DNA from 4 places in the Peribacillus sp. NPDC101480 genome. Region 1 is predicted to be linked to each of the others. Evidence: riboswitches for the same ligand, from Rfam matches in the RefSeq annotation. Region 1 holds a riboswitch; each other region holds the start of a gene.

Region 1 (3,134 bases):
AAGGTGTCCCGCAAATTGCGGGACACCTTTTTTATATGATTTACGCTTGTGCTTTTAATGTTTCTGCTTTGTCCGTGCGTTCCCATGGAAGATCGACATCTGTACGGCCAAAGTGTCCGTAAGCAGCTGTTTGTTTGTAGATCGGGCGACGAAGGTCAAGCATTTTGATGATGCCAGCTGGACGAAGGTCGAAGTTAGCACGAACTAGGTCAACAAGGACTTCTTCGCTAACTGTACCAGTTCCGAACGTATCAATTGAAATCGATACAGGCTCTGCCACACCGATTGCGTATGCCAATTGAACTTCCGCTTTGTCGGCAAGGCCGGCTGCCACGATGTTTTTCGCAACATAACGAGCAGCGTATGCAGCAGAACGGTCAACTTTAGTAGCATCCTTACCAGAGAATGCACCGCCGCCGTGACGAGCGTATCCGCCGTAAGTATCAACGATGATTTTACGTCCAGTAAGACCAGCATCCCCTTGAGGTCCGCCAATTACGAAACGGCCAGTCGGGTTGATGAAGTATTTAGTTTGAGCATCGATCAATTCAGCTGGAACGACCGCTTTGATCACATGTTCTTTTAGATCGGCTTGAATTTGTTCAAGCGTAATTTCAGCATCATGCTGTGTAGAGATAACGATCGTATCTACACGTACAGGACTGTTATTCTCATCATATTCCACAGTTACCTGTGTTTTACCATCAGGGCGTAAGTAAGCAAGAGTTTCATCTTTACGAACTTGAGCCAGGCGGAATGAAAGTTTATGCGCCAATGAAATCGGAAGCGGCATAAGCTCTTCTGTTTCATTACAAGCAAATCCGAACATAAGACCTTGGTCCCCTGCACCGATTGCATCGATTTCTTCCTCTGACATGTTTCCTTCACGAGCTTCCAATGCTTTATCGACTCCAGCTGCGATATCGGCAGACTGCTCATCAATGGAACTCAACACTGCACAAGTTTCAGCATCGAAACCGTATTTCGCACGTGTGTAGCCAATTCCTTTAATCGTATCACGAACGATACGCGGAATATCCACGTAAGCGGACGTTGTAATTTCACCAGCAACAAGTACAAGACCTGTTGTTACACTAGTTTCACACGCAACACGTGCATTTGCATCCTTAGCTAGGATAGCATCTAAAATGGAATCTGAAATCTGATCACAAATTTTGTCCGGATGGCCCTCTGTAACAGATTCAGAAGTAAATAGACGTTTCTTTGACATCATATTTCCTCCTTGGAAGTTAGTATGTTGTAGGCATAAGCCTGATTTTTACGGAACTCGTTTCCCTCATTAGTTTCAACTATAGACACAGAATTACTTATGAAAAACACAAAAACCTTCCCTGGCAAATGAGGAAAGGTTTAAAATTCTGTCTTCTATCCTTTCACTCTTATCGTTCAAGGGTTTTTACCTTGCTCAGGTTAGCACCATCACCACTATTCCTTGAAGATCTTCGCTTTATTTTCGGCGATCGATCTTGGAGTCAAGTTCAATATGGCAGGTTGCTGGGTTTCAAAGGGCCTGTCCCTCCACCAACTCGGGATAAGAGAATCCGTACAATTTAAGATATTATCGTATCTGGTTGGAATTTGTCAATGCTTTTCTAAAAAGAACATTTCCGCCCAGTATGGCTTTCTTTTTAAAAAAGTGTTGATACAGCGTCTTAGAAGGGTTTACAATGCAAAATACGAATAGAAATGTTGGAAATTGCCATTAATAATAAGTATTAAGCATACGAAAAACGACTTCACCATTGGAAATATATTGCTTACTTACTTCCTATTAAAATAAAATTGACTTCATTAAAGTATATGTGATAATCCTGACTCGGTTCCTGCCGGAATAAAATGATTAACGCGGCCAGCTGAAAATAATCACAAATTAGAAGAAATAGTATAGACTATTTAAATGAATGTGTTATACTAATTGTAATCTAAAAACTTAAACAAAGGAAGGTACCTCATATATGAATTCTGTAGATGTTTCTAATGAGTTACACCAGTTATTAACAGGAAACAATGTGCAAACTCAACTTTCAGTTCCTCAATTGGTCGAAAAAGTATTAAGCAGAAATGAAGGCGTTTTAACATCAACCGGCGCAGTAAAAGCTGAAACTGGCAAATATACTGGTCGTTCACCTAAAGATAAATTTATCGTGGAAGAAGCATCCGTTAAAGATAAAATCGATTGGGGTTCAGTGAACCAGCCAATTTCCGAAGATGTGTTCAATAAACTATATAATAAAGTAGTTGACTACCTAAAAGCAAAAGAAGAGATTTTTGTTTTTAAAGGTTTCGCTGGTGCAGACGAATCATCTCGTCTTCCAATCCGTGTTGTTAATGAATATGCTTGGCATAACCTTTTCGCCCATACTTTGTTCATCCGTCCAAATGAAGAGGAACTAAGAGGTCACGAAGCTGAATTCACAATCCTTTCTGCACCTAACTTCAAAGCAGACCCAGAAGTGGACGGAACCACTTCCGAAACTTTCATCATCGTTTCATTTGAACGCCGTACCATCCTGATCGGCGGAACGGAATATGCAGGAGAAATGAAAAAATCGATCTTCTCGATCATGAACTACTTACTTCCAGAGGCTGGAATCCTTCCAATGCATTGCTCTGCTAACGTAGGACGTGAAGGGGACGTCGCTTTATTCTTCGGTCTGTCCGGTACAGGCAAAACAACTTTATCAGCAGACACTAGCCGTAAACTGATTGGCGATGACGAGCACGGCTGGTCTTCTAATGGCGTATTCAACATCGAAGGCGGCTGCTATGCGAAAACGATCAATCTTTCACGTGAAAAAGAACCACAAATTTTCGATGCAATCCGTTTCGGTGCCGTATTGGAAAATGTTGTTGTTGATCCGGATACACGTGAAGCGAACTATGATGACAGTTCATTGACTGAAAACACTCGTGCTGCTTACCAAATGCAAGCGATCGATAACATCGTGAATCCAAGTATTGCAGGACATCCAAATACAATCATTTTCTTAACAGCTGATGCTTCAGGCGTTCTGCCTCCAATCAGCAAGCTTTCCAAAGAACAGGCAATGTTCCACTTCCTAAGCGGATACACTAGTAAATTGGCTGGTACTGAAAGAGGCGTAACTTCACCG
Region 2 (3,134 bases), on a different contig from region 1:
TAAATTCCTTGTTGTGGTAAACAGCAATACTCCAAGCGGTAAACCGATCAGCAGGGCTACTGCAAGGGAAACGCCGACCATATAAATCGTTTCAAGAAAGGCTTTATTAAGATCAGGTAAAATATTGACGATGGAATCAAGCAGTGACATGTTTTAACACCTCCACAGAACTGGAACGATTTTTTATATATTGCAATGCCGAATGAATTTGAGCGGCATCGCCTATTAACTCGATGATTAAAATGCCTAAAGGGACATCCTGGATATACTCAATTTTACCGTGTAAAATATTACCCTTTACTGAATGGGATTGGAGAGTATCCGAAAGGATCGACTCACCAGCGGTTTGCCCTTCGAATTGAATTTGAATGATCGTACCTTTACTTTCTTCAATCAAGTGCGGAGGGAGTGCGAAATCCAGAACACTGCTAATGAATTGCTTCGTTAACTCCTGCTTGGGCTGTGAAAATATTTCATAAACGGGACCTTCTTCAATTACACGGCCGTCCTGCATGACGGCGACACGGTGGCATAGTTCTTTGACCACTTCCATTTCATGTGTAATCAACACGATGGTGATGCCAAGCTTACTGCTTATCTTTTTCAATAATTGTAAAATCGCTTTTGTAGTTGTTGGATCAAGTGCTGAAGTCGCTTCATCACATAATAGTACAGTGGGGTCATTTGCTAAGGCACGGGCTATGCCTACCCGTTGCTTCTGTCCACCGCTAAGCTGCGCCGGATAGACATCTTTCTTATCGCTGAGCCCTACGATTTCCAACAATTCCAATACACGTAACCTGATTGCATCCTTCGATCGATGCGCGGCCTTTAAGGCGAAAGCGACATTTTCATAAACGGTTTTTGAACTGACCAGTGAAAAGTGTTGGAATATCATTCCGATTTTTTGACGTTGTTTACGAAGCTCTTTACTTGATAAAGAGGTTAAATCAATGCCGTCGATGATGATATTTCCACTTGTCGGACGTTCAAGCAAATTCAAGCAGCGGAGTAATGAGCTTTTTCCAGCTCCACTGTAGCCGACAATTCCATACACTTCGCCAGTTTGAATGGTTAAGGATACGTTATCCACTCCGATAACTCGGTTTTTCTTCGAGACGTATTCCTTTCGGACTGAACGGATTTCAATCATGAGCTTTCCCCCTTAAACATTAAAAAACTGCCCCTATCATTCAGAAAGAGGCAGCGAAATTATATCTCGTCTTATCTTTCAGAATGCAATCATTCTGCAGGAAGTGGCACCGTTCCCTAAGGGCGGTTGCCGGACATCACAGGGCCTGATCCCTCCGTCACTCTTGATAAGTAAATTATTATTTTAGAATATTTCAAGTTTTTTAATATAATCTATATTATTTGTAAAATCCGACAATGTCAATCGTTTCTGAAGTTTTTGGGGTGATTTTTATTATTAAAGTTTTGTAAGGTCCGTTAAAAAAGGGCTATTATACAAGAATCCAGCATTTACATCCAGGTTAATTATACCAACATTTCCTTGTCAAAAAGGTAAAGTGGTACTACATTTATTATAGTAAAGTTAAAAAAAGGAAGATAAAACTATTTTTGTACAATGATGGGGAGGCGATTGAATGATAGAAATTAAAACGATAAATGATGTGGTTTGTGTGCACGGGACTCCTGGCGGGAACAAGTCGGGGATGAGTGTTAATGTTTTTTTAACGGATGGACTATTGATAGATACTGGCGCACAGATTTTACTGGAAGAGCTTATTCCGTTCTATGAGTCCGCAGACTTCGACTCAGTGGCCCTGACTCACTATCATGAAGACCATACGGGGGGCGCTGCATGGATACAGGAACATAAAAAGGTGCCGCTTTTCATTCACCCGATGTCGGTTGAGGTTTGTGCAAAGGATGCTGTATATCCTGAATATCGCAAAATTTTCTGGGGGAAGAGAGACGCCTTTAAAGCTGAGCCGCTAGGGGAGGTCATTCATTCACGCACCCAAGCGTGGGAGCCGATTTTTACCCCCGGCCATGCGAAGGACCATATGGTGTATTTGAATAACAGTAATGGAGTGCTCTTTTCAGGAGACCTTTTCGTAACACCAAAGACAAAGCTTGTCTTACGGGAAGAGTCTATCCCGGTCATCATTGATTCCATAAAAAGATTACTTCAATATGACTTCGGGGAAGTGTTTTGCTGCCATGCTGGGCATGTCCCTGATGGAAAGGAAATGTTCAGGAAAAAGTTGGATTATTTGGAAAACCTCCAAGGTGAAATTTTACGCCTGCATTCTCAAGGGCTGACCGTTCATGAAATCCAGCAGGTCGTTTTACCGAATCGCTATCCCCTTATCGAGATATCTGGGCATGAATGGGATTCAGAGCATATCATTACATCGATATTAAACGAAAATATTTTGAGTGCCAGGGAGAATCGAACAATTTGAATGTTAACGGTCTGACTGATATAAAGGAGAGCTCTCCATAAGAGAGCCCACATCATTCATTTATTGATATTGGGATCTGTTTCATCATAAAAATCATGTGCTTCTTCGATGTTCTGAAGGTTAGCGACTTCATACACATTTCCGCCCGCCATTCCTTCATTGATGATACGGTCGATATCAAGGTAAACGGAGTCCTTGCCATCATATTCGGTATCCTTCAAAAATGTCATTTTTTCTTTATCCAAAATAAATCCCTCCTAGCCTTTTCTTTAGTTTAGGCAAAGGAGTTTTTTTTATTCTGTTTAGGGATTTCATGAATGTAAAGGCGGTTCATTCATATACATGGAAGATCATTAAATCATGTATCATGCTTTTAAGTTTGGCTTCATCTGTTTCGGAAGGCGGATTGGCTGTCCACTCGATGGATCCATCTTTATGATACAAGGCTTGGACTGCCTGCTTGTTGAAATAAAAGGAAATTTTCCATCCTGGCAGATTCTTATGCAGTGGTGTCCATTGAAAATGAGTAATCATATGTATTACCTCCATATATACAGTTTCTCATTTAATTATAATGGAAAACGGCAGCTGGAGGTGCTATTTAATTGTCAGGCTGGGAAAAGTTAATTCAATAAAAAGATTTTTTAAATGCAAAAGCCTGTTTGTTTCAATTTCCTCCTCATCGAATTGCATGGGCTTTGA
Region 3 (3,134 bases), on a different contig from region 1:
CATCACAGGAATGCGGCCACTCAATATAAATCTTTTCCTTATCAAAAAATGCACGGTTGCAATAAACGGACTCTGTTGGCAAGATATCATTCAAAAGCGGTGCAATGAAAAAATCCATGCCCCCGCTTACAATATATAAAGGGATGTTGGCTTGTTTCGTATACTCAACGAATTCATAAAACCCTGGACGAATGCCGGCCGTCTTTCTTACATATTGGATGATGTCATCCTTCAAGCCGCTATCAAGCAGGGAAAACATATCCCCTACTCCCGAAGATATACTGATTTTTTGCTGAAGGACACCGTCTTTCAACGCTTCCCATTCCGGAGGCGCAAATTTCTTCATGATGGAAATGATATTATCCGAGTTGGTGATCGTTCCGTCAAAATCACAAAAGATGATCGGTTTCATTATTTCTTATAGGCCTCCCCATAACACAAGAGCTTTTTTTAGTGTTTCATCCTCAGCAGCCGCTTCAGATAGTTCCTTTCCTGCCAGTACGGCTTCCACAGCGGATCGGAAAGCCTTTGCCCCGCCATCTGCTCCATCAGGATGCCCGTGAATTCCACCTCCGGCATTAATCACACTATCGATTCCAAAATCCTTGATTAGATCCGGAACCATGCCCGGATGAATGCCAGCAGAGGGAACAGGGAAGGCTTTTTTCCATGAAAGTTCATCTTTTGTCAGAGCTTCAGCAATCGCCAAGGTCTCCTTTTTTTCAAGTGCGACACTTCCATAAGGGGACGGGAACAAGGATAAATCCGCACCTGATAACCTTACTAATTTACCAAGCAATAATGGATAGCCGACCCCATAAAATGATGAAGCTGACAATGCCCCGCTATATGCGGGGTGCGCCATGATCGGCAGCTTGATACGATCATGTTCACTCAAGGCCTGCAATACATCCAAACCATATGTATGAACGTTGAACAACAAGGCATCTGCCCCTGCATCAGCCGCTTGCTCTGCCTTATCCAATAATTCAAATGTTTTCCCTGATAGATTGACTGCATATAAAGTTCGGTGGCCAGTGGTTTCATAGACATCATTCAATATTCGTTTTCCCGTTTTTATTCTATCGAAAAATGGAGTCAGTTCCTGGTCAAAGAGGATCTCATCATCTTTAACTAGGTCGACACCTCCTAATGCTTGTTGCCTCAGTTGCTCATTATGGAATGTTAGGTCTCTTCCTAATACACCTTTAAAGATGCTCATCACCAGGGGCCGGTTAAATACGCCAATCTTTTTCCTAATGCCTTCAATGCCAAATTGCGGCCCGGGAAAGGCTTTTTGGATATCACCGACAAAATCCAAGTCGATAAGTTTTATTTCCCCGTCCAATGAAAGTTTGCCGAAGACCGTCGTTAGGATTGCAGGTAAATCATTGGAGAAATTCCTTGCCGGATAGGCAATTTTAATAAGCGAACGGTATACTTTACGATTAAAGTAGCTGTTTGCCCTCTCTTCTTCGGAAAGTGGTGTCACCGATACGACGCGTCCCTTATGTTTTTCCAGTTGTTTCTGGACTAAATGGGGCAGGTCCGTCCATGTCCCGACAGTCAAACCTAAGGCAATGCTCTCTGCTTTTTTCTCATGATTCCCCTTAGAATCATGAATTAAATAAGTAGCGACTATCTCGCTCATTTGATCACTCCTATATCACGTTAGTAAACTCTCGATGTCATTAACCTGAAATGGTCTCAAAATGGCAAAAGCCCCTTCATAAAGAAGAGGCTTTAATAAGCCATCTTCTTATCTCCCAGCCATTGGCTGCAAGAATTAGCACCGTGCCTTGTGGATTTCAAGAAAAATCCGGCGAAGAATTCCGCCCCATTTTACAATGGAATTACGGTCGGTTGCTGGGCTTCATAGGGCTAGTCCCTCCACCTGCTCAAAATAAGAAAACGCTGATATATAAATTTGCATCCAAGTATCGAAAGATTAAGAATTTATTTTGTATTCTGACAGGTAATCCCTACTTTGTCAATAAGTTTTAACTATTTAAGGGTGAATTAATCGGATATATCATTGTGGTTAAAATAATTTTAATTTACTTATCCGTTCCACAGCCTCTTTCAGCCGTTCTTCCGAAGTCAGCAGCCCTACCCTGACATAACCTTCGCCAAATTCACCAAATCCATTCCCTGCGGCAACAGCAACGTGGGCATGCGTTAATAAATAGTCTGCAAAACTCTCGGACGTAAAACCTTTAGGTACCTTGAGCCAGGCAAAAAATGATGCCGCAGGAGCTTTGACATCCCAGCCGATTGCCCTCAATCCCTCAATGAAAACATTCCTTCGTCCCTCGTACATCTGCACTAACTGCTCTACACAGCTCTGCGAGTCAAGCAAAGCGCTTGCAGCAGCTTCTTGTATCGCCGGGAACAGACTCACATAAAGATGGTCTTGTAATAGTTCAAGAGCTTCTATGACACTCTTATTCCCCACTGCGAAGCCGACTCTCCACCCTGCCATATTGTATGTTTTCGATAGTGTGTATATTTCTATTCCTATTTCCTTCGCTCCCTCTGACTGGAGAAAGCTTATCGGTTTTTTTCCGTCGAATCCTATCGCCCCATAAGCGAAGTCGTGGACCACACAAATTGAATGCTCTTTTGCAGTAGAGACGGTCTCATCAAAGAAACTTTCAGTTGCAGAAGCACCTGTGGGATTGTTCGGATAGTTCAAGAACATCATTTTGGCTTTATCAAGTACTTGTTTATGTATGTCACTGTATTTTGGAAGAAAATCATTTTCTTCTGTCAAGGGCATGAATTCGGTCTTTGCCTGGGCTAAAACAACACCGGAAAGATAATCCGGATAGCCGGGATCCGGAACAAGGATCGTATCACCCGGATTCAATAAACACTGCGGCAGTTCGACAAGGCCTGCCTTTCCCCCGAAGAGAATCGCCACTTCACTTTTCGGATCCAGCTTGACACCGAATTCACGTTCATAAAAGACGGCAGCAGCATCTTTTAAATATTGATGCCCCCGGAATGGCGAATATTTATGATTAACCGTTTTTTCAGCAGCAGACTGCAAGCTTTTCACGATATGGTCTGGTGTCGGCTGATCAGGGTTTCCCTGGCCTAAATTAATGACATCATGTCCTTGCTCCGTAATG
Region 4 (3,134 bases), on a different contig from region 1:
CAGTCGACTCATGTGTAAGCCTGCCTTCGTTATCGATTTTGTCATGCACTGCACCAACATATACTTCATTCCCTGGAAGGAGTGGGGAGGCGATGCCTATTGCGAATAAGATTTCACGCAAATGCAATTGAGCTTTAACCGTTCCTAATTGCCCCATTGAAGCACCCATGATCCATGATGGTTTGCCGATCAAGACTTTATCGACACGTGATAACCAATCGATTGCATTGCCCAATACACCTGGAATCGTACCGTTGTATTCAGGAGTTACCCACAAAACTGCATCTGCTTCGGCCACTTTGCTTTTAAATTCTTTTACAACTGATGGAGGGTCATTTTCAATATCTTGATCATAAAAAGGTAAATCCCGAATGTTCAATATTTCAAGATCGAACCGATCTTGATATCTAGATTGAATATATTTGGCAAGCTTAAGGTTGTAAGACTCTTTACGGATACTTCCCACTATTGCAACAACTTTCATCTTCAATACCTCCAATGATTTTTATAATGGATAATCATGTAAATGTATTCCACTTACCTATTATAATTGGAATGTAAATGAAAGGGAAAAAGGATGCTTGGGAAAAAGTTGAGTTAGAGCTTAATAAACAAATTCCTCTCGAACATTCATTCACTTAGGGTTACCCTGCAAAGTTAGACTCGAAAATTAAATAGATTTGTTTGTGCCAATCCAATCCCCATTACTAGAACTCACCAAACAATATTGCATTTGTTTTTAATTTAATATTATGGCCATTCCTATAGGGATTAAGGAAAAATCCTTTCAGAGAAAATGAAATAAGACGCTTGAAAAAGTAAATAATGAAATATCATGAAGACCGTAAGTGAAATGTGTTTTTTTTGCTTGAAAACTATTTCACTAAAATGACAGGAGAGGATGAAGTTGATCTTTCGTACCATTGATACGGACAAAGATAAAGATATTATCGTTAAATTCAGGAAAGATTCCTTTGTTGTAAGTTTTGGATCTGAGGCAGGTTTTGGAGATGAAAATACATATCTGCAACGAATGGAAGAAAGGGTCCGCAAATTCCCGGGGGGACAGGTGATCATTGAAAAGGACCAAGTACCGATTGGGCAAATGGAACTTCGAATTCGGGCGTATGAAGGAACTGAGATCGGCTATGTAGATTTATTTTATCTTATTCCCGGATACCGCAGTAAAGGCCTTGGCAAGGAATTGGTTCGCTATGCAGAAAACTTTTTCGGGCGATTTAATGTATCCGAATATCATTTAAGGGTTTCTCCGGATAATCAAAGGGCGATTCGCTTATATAAGAATTCAGGCATGATGAAGATAAGGGAAGAAAATGAAATATACCCAGTATGGAGAATGGGCAAATCATTATAGAATATAAAATTTAACTATATTAATATAATTAAAAAGCGTCAATCACTATACTGTGAAAATATTTTAACCGATGAAAAATAGGGTTGACTTTAGAGAAATTAGAATATATAGTGAAGGACATAATTAAATATAACGTTAATTCTTATCAAGAGATGTGGAGGGACTTGGCCCTATGATACCTCGGCAGCGGGTTTTTACTTTTGTAAAAATACTGTGCTAATTCCAACGGACGAAAGTTTGAAAGATAAGAAGGAGCTTTTCTTAGATAATTAATTTAAGAGTTTACTCTTTTTTATGTCTAAAGAGGCCTCTTCTGTCTGATGACGGAAGAGGCCTCTTTTGTTTATTCAAAATGTATATGGTTATTAGGAAATTTGGTGCAATTACTCATGAGTTTCGCAGATTTACTCGTGAGTTTCGAATTTAACCCTATCATTATGAAGCGTTGCAAAGCTCTTCTCTCTGGATAATGAATTCGTACAAATAAACAACATGGGGGGAGATTGGATGATTGAGTTTCAAAATGTTAAAAAGGTATATCAAACAAAGAAACAGACTGTCGAGGCTTTGAAGGGCATTAATTTGACAGTGGAAAAGGGGGATATATTCGGTGTAGTCGGTTATAGCGGGGCCGGGAAGAGTACGTTGATCAGGTTGGTCAATTTGCTTGAACATCCTTCAGATGGTTCGGTGATTGTTGGGGGCAAGGATTTAACCAAATTGAGCGCGAAGGAATTGCGGGCAGAAAAGAAAAAAATCGGGATGATCTTTCAGCATTTCAATTTGCTAAACTCAAAGACCGTTTTTGATAATATCGCCATGCCGCTGATTTTATCGGGAACCCCTGGTAAAGAAATCAAAAAGCGGGTAGGCGAGCTGTTGGAGTTCGTTGGCTTATCGTGCAAAGCAAAGAGTTATCCGGAACAATTATCCGGCGGTCAAAAGCAGCGGATCGGCATTGCGAGAGCATTGGCTACCAATCCATCGATCTTATTGTGTGATGAAGCTACCTCGGCATTGGATCCGCAAACAACGAGTGCTGTTCTGCAGCTCTTAAAGAAAATCAATAAAGAATACAATATTACCATTCTACTAATCACTCATGAGATGTCTGTCATTCGGGAAATTTGCAATAAGGTAGCGGTCATGGAGGGCGGATGCGTCGTTGAACAAGGTTCGGTTTTCGAAGTTTTTGCGAAGCCGCAAACGGATATTGCAAAAAACTTCGTGAGAACGGTCATACATGACGAAATTCCACAAAGTTTCCTAAAAAGCATAGGGTCCCATATCCCGATTATTTGGAAAATTAATTTTATTGGGACTACTTCGGGTACTCCTTTGCTTTCAACCATCTCGAAGAAATATGATGTTCATTTAAGTGTTTTATCAGCCAATATTTCTGAAATTCAGGAAACGCCTTTCGGGAATTTGATCATCGAAGTGACCGGGAATAAAAATGAGGTGGACAAGGCTTATCAGTATATTAAAGATGAGGGGATTCTCGTCCAGGAGGTGCAGATAAATGGGTAATACGCTTTGGGGAATGGAAATAACGGCAGATCAGCTGTCGACAGCTTTCGGTGACACACTTTATATGGTAGCCATCTCATTGGTATTTTCCGGATTGATTGGTCTTCCGCTTGGTATCCTGCTTGTCATTACAAGAAAGGGCCATATCCTGGAGAATAAATGGGTCTTTAATGTATTGAACCCGATCATCAATATATTGCGGTCGGTTCCTTTCATCATCTTGCTAGTA

What was found. Region 1 has a riboswitch for S-adenosylmethionine ahead of metK (methionine adenosyltransferase). Riboswitches for the same ligand answer to the same signal wherever they lie in the genome.
Region 2: another riboswitch for S-adenosylmethionine. It lies ahead of ACQKMF_RS22305 (methionine ABC transporter ATP-binding protein); the one in region 1 lies ahead of metK (methionine adenosyltransferase).
Region 3: another riboswitch for S-adenosylmethionine. It lies ahead of mtnW (2,3-diketo-5-methylthiopentyl-1-phosphate enolase); the one in region 1 lies ahead of metK (methionine adenosyltransferase).
Region 4: another riboswitch for S-adenosylmethionine. It lies ahead of ACQKMF_RS00935 (methionine ABC transporter ATP-binding protein); the one in region 1 lies ahead of metK (methionine adenosyltransferase).

Annotation. Positions count from the first base shown of each region.
Region 1 is NZ_JBNNSB010000008.1:135,983-139,116, forward strand. Features, by position in the region: gene metK (methionine adenosyltransferase) at 41-1,234, opposite strand; SAM riboswitch class I at 1,398-1,559, opposite strand; gene pckA (phosphoenolpyruvate carboxykinase (ATP)) at 1,977-3,134, shown strand, end outside.
Region 2 is NZ_JBNNSB010000007.1:305,523-308,656, forward strand. Features, by position in the region: gene ACQKMF_RS22300 (methionine ABC transporter permease) at 1-150, opposite strand, end outside; gene ACQKMF_RS22305 (methionine ABC transporter ATP-binding protein) at 137-1,153, opposite strand; SAM riboswitch class I at 1,222-1,326, opposite strand; gene ACQKMF_RS22310 (MBL fold metallo-hydrolase) at 1,608-2,432, shown strand; gene ACQKMF_RS22315 (hypothetical protein) at 2,489-2,677, opposite strand; gene ACQKMF_RS22320 (YheE family protein) at 2,763-2,966, opposite strand; gene ACQKMF_RS22325 (YheC/YheD family protein) at 3,030-3,134, opposite strand, start outside.
Region 3 is NZ_JBNNSB010000001.1:1,456,580-1,459,713, reverse strand. Features, by position in the region: gene ACQKMF_RS07270 (2-hydroxy-3-keto-5-methylthiopentenyl-1-phosphate phosphatase) at 1-412, opposite strand, end outside; gene mtnW (2,3-diketo-5-methylthiopentyl-1-phosphate enolase) at 419-1,651, opposite strand; SAM riboswitch class I at 1,757-1,910, opposite strand; gene ACQKMF_RS07260 (pyridoxal phosphate-dependent aminotransferase) at 2,042-3,134, opposite strand, start outside.
Region 4 is NZ_JBNNSB010000001.1:176,027-179,160, forward strand. Features, by position in the region: gene ACQKMF_RS00925 (NADPH-dependent FMN reductase) at 1-484, opposite strand, end outside; gene ACQKMF_RS00930 (GNAT family N-acetyltransferase) at 908-1,375, shown strand; SAM riboswitch class I at 1,515-1,626, shown strand; gene ACQKMF_RS00935 (methionine ABC transporter ATP-binding protein) at 1,883-2,905, shown strand; gene ACQKMF_RS00940 (methionine ABC transporter permease) at 2,919-3,134, shown strand, end outside.